Regions from separate parts of the Paeniglutamicibacter sp. MACA_103 genome, predicted to be linked through region 2. Evidence: riboswitches for the same ligand, from Rfam matches in the RefSeq annotation. Region 2 holds a riboswitch; the other holds the start of a gene.

Region 1 (4,451 bases), on a different contig from region 2:
GCTGGACGAGACCCGCTCGCACGACGCCACGCTGATCTCCAAGGTCAACGAGTACCTCAAGGACCACGACACCGAGGGCCTGGTCATTGAGATCCTGTCGCCGGTCGAGGCCACCAAGTACACCATCGACCGCATCCGCCGCGGCGAGGACACCATCTCGGTTTCCGGCAACGTGCTGCGCGACTACCTCACCGACCTGTTCCCGATCCTCGAACTGGGCACCAGCGCCAAGATGCTTTCCATCGTGCCGCTGATCGCCGGTGGCGGCCTGTTCGAGACCGGCGCCGGTGGCTCCGCCCCGAAGCACGTGGCGCAGCTGGTGAGCGAAAACCACTTGCGCTGGGATTCCCTGGGCGAGTTCCTGGCCCTGGCCGTCTCCTTCGAGCACCTGGCCAACACCTCGGACAACCCGCGCGCGCAGATCCTTGCCGACACGCTGGATGCCGCAACGGGCACCTTCCTGTTGGAGAACAAGTCGCCCAAGCGAAAGGCCGGCGAGCTGGACAACCGCGGCAGCCACTTCTACCTGGCCAAGTACTGGGCGGAAGAGATCTCCGCACAGACCAAGGACGCCGAGCTGGCAGCGGCCTTCAATGCCGTCTCCGAGGCACTGGGCGGCAACGAGGAAGCCATCGTGGCCGAACTCGCCGCCGTGCAGGGCGCCCCGGTCGACCTGGGCGGCTACTACCGCCCGGTCGAGGAGAAGGTCGCGGCCATCATGCGCCCGAGCTCCACGCTGAACGCGGCGCTGGAACTGCTCAAGAAGTAGTTTTCCGCTCCCTCAACGCAGCACGGCGAAGGCCGCCACTTTCCTTCCGGATCGTGGCGGCCTTTGCCGTGTACGGCGAGGCTAGAGCCCGCGGCCGACTTCCCAGATGCTCTCCGAGGTGCCGGTGAGCAGCGCATTGACGGAGGCCGCCTGCGCGTCGGTGAACGAGGCGATGTAGTCGACGATGGCCCGGGCCCGGCCCAGCCGCTCGATCTCCCCGCGCGAGGCCTCGGCGAACAACCTGGGGGATTCGGCATGGAGTTTGCGGTATTCGCCGGTTGCAGCCTCGACGGAGTCCAGCAGTCGGCGCGGTGCACGGGCGGCGTCCTGCGGATCGTCCAGCCATGCCGCCAGCCCCTCGGCCAGCGAGCGGATGATGCGGGTCTGGCCGCGCTGGTACAGCGCCAGGTCGGAGCGTTCGAGCACAAAGCGTTCGTGCACGAACTTGAGCACCACCACGTCATGCCAGGCCTCGTCGGCCAGCCGGACGTGCCCGCTGCGGACCTCAGGGTCCTTCTCCACCGCGATCGAGGCCTGCAGCCTGTCGATCCAGCGCCGGGTGAAGGCGGTGACGGCGCGGTCGGCATCCAGGCCGCCGTCATAGGGCAGGGACAGCAGGCCCTCGACCAGGTCGTGGCCCACGCGCTGCACCGAGGCGCGGAAGGCCTCGGCATTGGCGATCCACGGGTCCTTCGCCGCGACCCGCCGCCAGGTGCGCTCGAGCCCGTGGCCGGGCAGGCGCTGGTCCAGCTCGCGCGCATCCAGCCCGGCGAGTTCGGCCCCGGAGTCGAGCCAGCGCCGCAGCTCGGTGGAGACCAGGGAGTATTGCAGCACCCCGGCACGGTAGAAATCGTCCAGGTCGTGCACCGCGTAGGCGATGTCGTCGGCGATGTCCATGACCGAGCATTCCAGGGTCTGCTGGTGCTCGGCGATCTGCGGGAACACCGAGAGCACATCGCGCATCTCGGCCGCCTCGATGTCGTAGGCCGAGTACTTCAGCGCGGGGCTGCCTCCGCCAAGGCCCACGCCGCGAGGCAGCAGTTCCGGGGGCCTCACGGGCATGGAACGCCATTCGTTGCGGGTCCAGGGGTATTTCAGCACCGCCGCGCGCACCGCCCGGGTCAGGTTCAGCCCGCGCGGGCTCGCGTCGCAGCTGTCCAGCGCGGTGAGGATGCGGAAAGACTGGGCGTTGCCCTCGAACCCGTCGGGCAACCCGAGGATCTGGCGGGCCGCCCGGTCAAGTTCCTGTTCGCCCAGGTGCCCGAAGGGCGGGTGGCCCAGGTCGTGTGCCGCGGCGGCGGCCTGCACCACGACGGGGTCGCAGCCGCCGAGCTGCGCCACCAACGTGCGCGTGGGCTCGTCGGCATTGCGCAGCCCGATGGCGATGGAGCGTGCCACGGCCGAGACCTTCAGCGAGTGGGTGAGCCGGTTGTGCACCACGGTGCCCGCTCCGGCCTGCGGGATCACCTGGGTCACCGCCGAGAGCCGGGAGAAGTACGGGGAGAAGCGGATGCGCTCGATATCGACGCGGAATTCGTCTTCCCCGGGCCGCGAGTCCTCGCGGATCGCCCGTTCCCGTCCGCCGCTGAGGTGGGTCGTGTTCCTGTAGTCCATGGTGCGCACCAGCCTAGTGGAAGCCGGGGCGCAGGAACCCTGCGACGCGATCCGCGCAACGTCGCGGGCCCGGCATCCGGGCACGACGACCCGGGGTCCGGCCGCTGCGGCTTCCCCGGGCGGCGCTGGCAGCGCACGTCATAATGGCTTCACGCGTTTCGCCGGGCGTAACGCGCGGCGTAAAAATCCCCGCATATCCGGTGAAAGGGGCGAATCAGCCGCTGTAACAATGTGACCGGGGCCGCCGATGAAAATGACGCCGTGTGGACACATGAAGTGTTTTTGCCCTTCGTGACGGCCGGGCCGGCAAGCTCCTTGCGGTCTGGATCGGGGCTGTTCCAAGATGGATACATCAACCATCAAGAGCGGCTGAGAGATCTGGCTCGTTGACGCCGCAGCAACCATCATCCGATGGAGTCCCGTTTCGGGGATTCCTGTCGGCGAGGGTGCTAATGCCAGAAGCGATGGAGCCGCTTCAAGGTTCACACATCATCGCCGCAGGAGATCCGTGACGGATCCCTGGGGCTTTTGTGGCGATCCCTGATGCCTCCCTCGTACCAACGAGGAGACACACATGAGCATTGGAACGACAGCCGCACCGCCGTCACTGTCCTATGAGCTGTACCCGCCGGTGAACCGCGACGCCACCGAGGGGATCTTCAACAGCATCCAGGCCCTGGAGGCAACCGATCCGGACTACGTGTCGGTGACCTACTCGGGGTCCCCGGAACGCCGCAACGCGTCGCTGGAACTGATCGAGCACTTGGTCCAGAACACCCGGCTGCGCCCGCTGGCGCACCTGACCTGTGTGGGGGAGAGCCGCGAATCCCTGCAGAACCTCATCCGCCACTTCATCTCCCTGGGGGTCCGCGGGGTGCTGGCACTGCGCGGGGACCTGCCCACGGATCCGGATGAATGGCGCGGGGAATTTCCCTTCGCCCGCTACCTGATCGAACTCATTCGCGAGGTCGAGGCGGACCACTCGGCCGCCCTGGCCGGGGGACGGCTGGGCGTGGGCGTTGCCGCCTACCCGATCCGGCACCCGGAGTCCCCGTCCTTCGAGCACGACGTGGAGGTATTGCTGGCCAAGGAACGTTCCGGGGCCAACTACGCAATCACCCAGGTCTACTTCCAGGCCAATGAATACACCAACCTCGTCGAATCCGCCCGCCGTGCCGGGGTCACCATCCCGATCATCCCCGGCGTGATCCCGCTGAATTCGCTCAGGCGGCTGAACCGACTGGCCTCGATGACCGGGATCGCCCCCGACCCGTTCCTGGCCCACGCGCTGGAGACCGCCGGATCGGACGCCGAGCGCCACCGCATCGGCGTGGACGCCGCCGTCAACCTGGCCAGGCGCGCCTTCGAGGACGGGGCGCCGGGCGTGCACCTGTACACCTTCAACGACCACCGCGGCTCCCTCGACGTCATCGAACAGCTCGAATTGCCGCGGACCCGCGCACAGGCCAGCAACACCTGGGCCACCCGCGCCGCCGTCTAGACCCACCTGCATTCCCACCACTTTCCACAACGCCAGAAAAACAGGAGAAACACCATGTCGAAGCCAACCTTCCCCGCCGCCTCCGTCCTCGGATACCCGCGCATCGGGCCCAACCGCGAGCTCAAGAAGGCCCTCGAGGCGCACTGGGCCGCCCGCACCGACGAGGCCACGCTGCACGCCGCGGCCCTCGAACTGCAGAACTCCAACCTCGCCACCCTCACCGGGCTGGGCCTGGCGGCCGGCGACGCCTCGCTGCCGGGCGACTTCGCCTACTACGACCAGGTGCTTGACGCGACCGTCGCACTCTCGGCCCTGCCGGCCCGCTTCGCCGACCTGGCCGACGCCGACGGCGCCATCGACACCGCCGCATCCTTCGTGCTGGCCCGCGGCGACGAATCCCGCGCCCCGCTGGAAATGACCAAGTGGTTCGACACCAACTACCACTACCTGGTCCCGGAAATCGGCGAGGGGACCCCCGTCAAGGCCAACGCCACCGCCCTGGTCGAATCCTTCAAGGCCCACGCGGCCAACGGCAACACCATCCGCCCCACCCTCGTGGGCCCGATC
Region 2 (4,451 bases):
CCTTGAGGAAGAAGAGCGGGCACCCCGGGGCCTGGCAGGCGCGCAGGCGCGCGGCCCGTTCGCCGGTGAACAGCCCGACGGCGTCTGCCGCCAGCGCGGCCAGCGCCACATCCAGCACCGGTGCGGCGGTGAGCTCCCCCGCGGCGAGCGTCCCGTCGGGGCCCAGCTCCAGCTGCGGACAGGACGGGGCGGCCTGCGCTGCGGCATTGACGGCGGCGGCGTCGCCCGGCGACACGGGTTCCCCGGAGACCAGCGTGGCGGACACCCCGCGCACCGCGGAGCGCAGTGCGAGGAACCTCTCCAGGTCCCGCTGTCCGGGATCGCCGACGCCGCCCCCCGCCGCCAGTTCAGGCATCAGTGCATGCAGCCAGGCGTCGAGGTCGGCCGCGGACCGCAGGCCCTCGGCCGCCTTGCCGCGCACCGCATAGTGGGTGTTCGCCAGGTCCAGCGCCAGCGCATCGCGCAGCAGGGGCGCGCCCCCTTCATACATCAACGTCATATTCTTATGGTAACAGTGATTTGCAACCGTGAGAAGATTGTGTTTTACTCGTTCTAACGTTTGGACGCCAGCCAAACCGTAAGAACAATCGACCGAGGAGCCAAACATGTCACGCATTGAATTCATCCAGCCGGAAACCGCCGAGGGCACCGCCGCGACCCTGCTCAAGCAGGTCCAGGGCGCCATGGGGGCCGTCCCGAACATGGCCAAGGCCATGGCCAACAGCCCCGCCGCACTCAAGGGCTACCTCCGCCTCTCCGCCGCTCTGGCCGGCGGCGCCCTGGACGCCGTGACGCGCGAACGCCTCGCCCTGACCACCGCGCAGGCCAACGCCTGCGACTACTGCCTCTCGGTCCACACCTACACCGGCACCCACCAGGCCGGACTGGGCAAGGACGAGATCCTCGACGCCCGCCGTGCCCGGGCCGCGGACCCCAAGACCGACGCAGTGCTGAAGTTCGCCGCCGCCATCCTCGAGACCCGGGGCGCGGTCACCAAGGAGCAGTTCACCGCGGTGCGCACCGCCGGCGCCACCGACGAGGAAATCGGCGAGATCGTCGCCGCCGTCGCACTGAACACGCTGACCAACTTCTACAACAAGGCCGCCGCGGTCGACATCGACTTCCCCACAGTCCGCGCCGCGGACCTCCAGGGCGCCATGGCCTAGGACGCCAGCCCAGCCACGGGCCCGCCGCCGGAATCGCCGGCCGGCGGGCCCGGTGCGTTTCACGGGGCACCCCTTGCGCATGCCTCGCGCAGCCGCCATAATAAACGAACGACATTCATTTAGTGTGACGCCGATCCCATGTGCCCCTTGCCGGGCCCTGTTGCCTCGCGCACCACCGACCCCTGCAGGAGCACGCATCATGAGCTGGTCAATGCCCGCCGAGACCTCGGCCCAGAAGCGCGTCTGGATGGCCTTCCCCCACGAGGGATACACGCTGGGCGACACCGAGGCCGAGGCGCACGCGGCCCGCTCGACCTGGGCCAACGTGGCCCACGCGGTGGCCGGGTTCGCACCGGTCATCATGGTGGTGGACCCCGCGGACGTGGAAATTGCCGCACGCTACCTCGATGAGCGCATCGAGATCCGCACGGCCGAACTCAACGACGCATGGATGCGCGACATCGGACCGACCTTCGTCACGGACGAGGACGGCGGCCTCGCGGCCATCGACTGGGTGTTCAACGGCTGGGGCGCCCAGGACTGGGCGGCCTGGGACAAGGACGCGTTGATCGGCAAGCGGGTGGCAGAGTGGGCCGGCGTGCCCCGCGTCGCCTCGACCCTGGTCAACGAGGGCGGCGGCATCCACACGGACGGGCAGGGCACGGTGCTGGCCACCGAGACCGTGCAGCTGGATCCCGGGCGCAACCCCGGCATCACCAAGGCCGAGGTCGAAGCGGAGTTCGCGCGCACCCTGGGCGCGGCCAAGGTGCACTGGCTCCCGCGCGGGCTGACCCGCGACAGCGAGGAGTTGGGCACCCGCGGGCACGTGGACATCGCCGCGACGCTCCCCTCCCCGGGCACCGTGCTGGTGCACATGCAGGAGGACCCCGAGCACCCGGACTACGCGGTCAGCCGGGAAATCGCCGCATCCTTCCACGGCGCCACCGATGCGCAGGGCCGCGAATTCACCGTCATCGAGGTCCCGGCACCGGCGACGCTGCGCGACGCCGAGGGGTTCGTGGACTACAGCTACATCAACCATCTGGTCGTCAACGACGGCGTGGTGGCCTGCACCTTCAACGACCCCAACGACGAAAAGGCCCTTGCCGTCCTTGCCGACGCCTACCCGGGGCGCACGGTGGTGGGCGTCGATGCCCGCGAGCTCTTCGCCCGCGGCGGCGGCATCCACTGCATCACCCAGCAGGAGCCGATGCCGACGGTGAAGTGAACCCCTTTCGGGAAGGCAGGGGCACTCCCCGTCACAGATGACCGTTTGTTGCTCCCCGCACGCCCGCGCTGGCAAAGTGTCCCCGCTTCGCCGTAGGGTTGGTACAGCTTCACGAATTCTGGCTGCCGCAAGGCAAGGCTCCGACCTTTCCCAGATACCAACCCCATAGTTGCACGGTGGGTGGTTCGGATGACGAAGCGGCCCCGTCGCGCATCCCGCGCGGAGGGGCAAGGACAACGAACCCCAAGGACGTGTGCACTTCATGTACAGCCCCACCCTGACCTCATCCCCCACAGCGAACCCGCTGCCGCGCTTCGCCGGCGACTGGATCACCGCCTGGCTCAACCTCGATGCCGAGACCGACCTGCTACACGTGGGTGCCGGTCCCGACGAGTGGTTGCTGGAGGCGCTGGCCCCGCACAAGCTCTCGGCGGCCCTGGAGGGCCACGGGCCCGTCGAGGGCCAGTTCAACCCCGAGCTGCTGGTGGTCCTGCTGCCCGGGGCGCACGAGCTGGTCGGCAGTTCGTTCTTCCGCCTGCGCGCCTGACGCCCGGGGGGCAGGGTGCTAGATGTCCAGCACCAGGCGCCCGCCCTTGCAGCGCGACACGCAGATCATCATGGTGTCGCCGGCCTCCCGCTCCTGATCGCTGAGCAGCGAATCGCGGTGGTCGATCTCCCCCGAGAGAACCGGGGTCTCGCAGGTCCCGCAGATGCCCTCCCGGCAGGAGTTCAGCACCCGCACCCCGACTTCTTCCAGTGCGGTGAGGATGCTGGTGCCCACCGGAACCTGCACTTCAAGTCCCTCGGTCGTCTCCACGGTGAATTCATGGTCTCCCGCGGCGGGCGCGCTCGCGGTCGGGTCGGCGACAAAGCGTTCGAAGTGGAACCGTGCGGGGTCCTGCCAACCGGAGGTGAGCGTGGCGATGTAGTCCAGTAGCGGGCCGGGGCCGCACACGTAGGCGTGGAATCCCGCCGCCGGGTCGCCGAGCAGCCCACCCAGGGGATAGAGCCCGGACTCATCGTCCGCGTGCACGTGGACCTTCTCGCCGTACTGCGCCAGTTCGCCGGTGAAGGCCATGGAGCTGCGGCTGCGCCCCAGATAGACAAGGCGCCACGGTACCCCGGAGGCCTCGGCCGCGCGCAGCATGGGCAGGATGGGCGTGATGCCTATGCCGCCGGCGATGAACACGTATTCGGCTGCGGGCCCGAGCACGAAGTTGTTGCGCGGGCTCCTGACGCGCAGCTGCTCGCCGGGCTTCAGTTGGTCGTGGATGTAGGCGGATCCGCCGCGGCCGGCGGGCTCCCGCAACACCCCCAAACGCCAGCGCGGGTCCCCGGGGGCGGAACACAGGGAGTATTGGCGCAGCAGCCCGTTGGGGAGCATGACGTCGACGTGCGATCCCGGACCCCAGTCCGGCAGGGCGAGACCATCCGGGCGGGCAATGCCCAGGGAGAGCACCGACTCGGATTCCCGCCGGATGTCCACCACGTCCACGACGAAGAACCCGTCCTCGCTCGTCTGGGTGGTCGCCACCGGTTCCTCGATGACGTGCTTTTCACTTGTGCTGATCACGATGCACCTCCAGTGCTGTGGATTGGGTGGGTGGTGGGTACTGTCTGCGGCGTTTGAGGGGGCCGCGCCGCTGCCGGCTCGTCCAAGGCGGCGAGGACTGCGAGGGAGGCCAGACGCGGGCCAATGGTCACTCTCACACCCGCGCCGTCGAAGGCCCGGACCGAAACCCCGTGCGCGGCGCACGCGCGTTCGATGACCGCCGCCGGCCGGCCGTCTTCCGGGATCCAGAGGAAGTTGCCTCCGCTGCATGGGACGCGAAAACCGCGGGCCTCCAGTTCCCGGTGCAGGAATTCGCGTTCGCCCGCCACCGCGGCCACGGTGCCGAACAGGTAGTCGGTGTCGGCGAGTGCCGCCACGGCGCCGGCCTCTGCCACCGCGCTCAGCCCGAAGGGCGGGGCCACCTTGCGAATGGCGCGGACGATGCCCTCCTCTCCCAGCAGGTATCCGGCCCGCGCCCCGGCCAGGGCATGGGCCTTGGAGAAGG

The links. Region 2 has a riboswitch for S-adenosylmethionine ahead of ACIPVK_RS06865 (hypothetical protein). Riboswitches for the same ligand answer to the same signal wherever they lie in the genome.
Region 1: another riboswitch for S-adenosylmethionine. It lies ahead of ACIPVK_RS02695 (methylenetetrahydrofolate reductase); the one in region 2 lies ahead of ACIPVK_RS06865 (hypothetical protein).

What each region holds. Positions count from the first base shown of each region.
Region 1 is NZ_JBIXLN010000003.1:175,341-179,791, forward strand. Features, by position in the region: gene ACIPVK_RS02685 (NADP-dependent isocitrate dehydrogenase) at 1-769, shown strand, start outside; gene ACIPVK_RS02690 (deoxyguanosinetriphosphate triphosphohydrolase family protein) at 851-2,383, opposite strand; SAM riboswitch class I at 2,737-2,854, shown strand; gene ACIPVK_RS02695 (methylenetetrahydrofolate reductase) at 2,958-3,884, shown strand; gene metE (5-methyltetrahydropteroyltriglutamate--homocysteine S-methyltransferase) at 3,939-4,451, shown strand, end outside.
Region 2 is NZ_JBIXLN010000010.1:81,264-85,714, reverse strand. Features, by position in the region: gene ACIPVK_RS06880 (CGNR zinc finger domain-containing protein) at 1-490, opposite strand, end outside; gene ACIPVK_RS06875 (carboxymuconolactone decarboxylase family protein) at 606-1,166, shown strand; gene ACIPVK_RS06870 (agmatine/peptidylarginine deiminase) at 1,366-2,394, shown strand; SAM riboswitch class IV at 2,502-2,634, shown strand; gene ACIPVK_RS06865 (hypothetical protein) at 2,657-2,941, shown strand; gene ACIPVK_RS06860 (PDR/VanB family oxidoreductase) at 2,960-3,967, opposite strand; gene ACIPVK_RS06855 (aminotransferase class I/II-fold pyridoxal phosphate-dependent enzyme) at 3,964-4,451, opposite strand, start outside.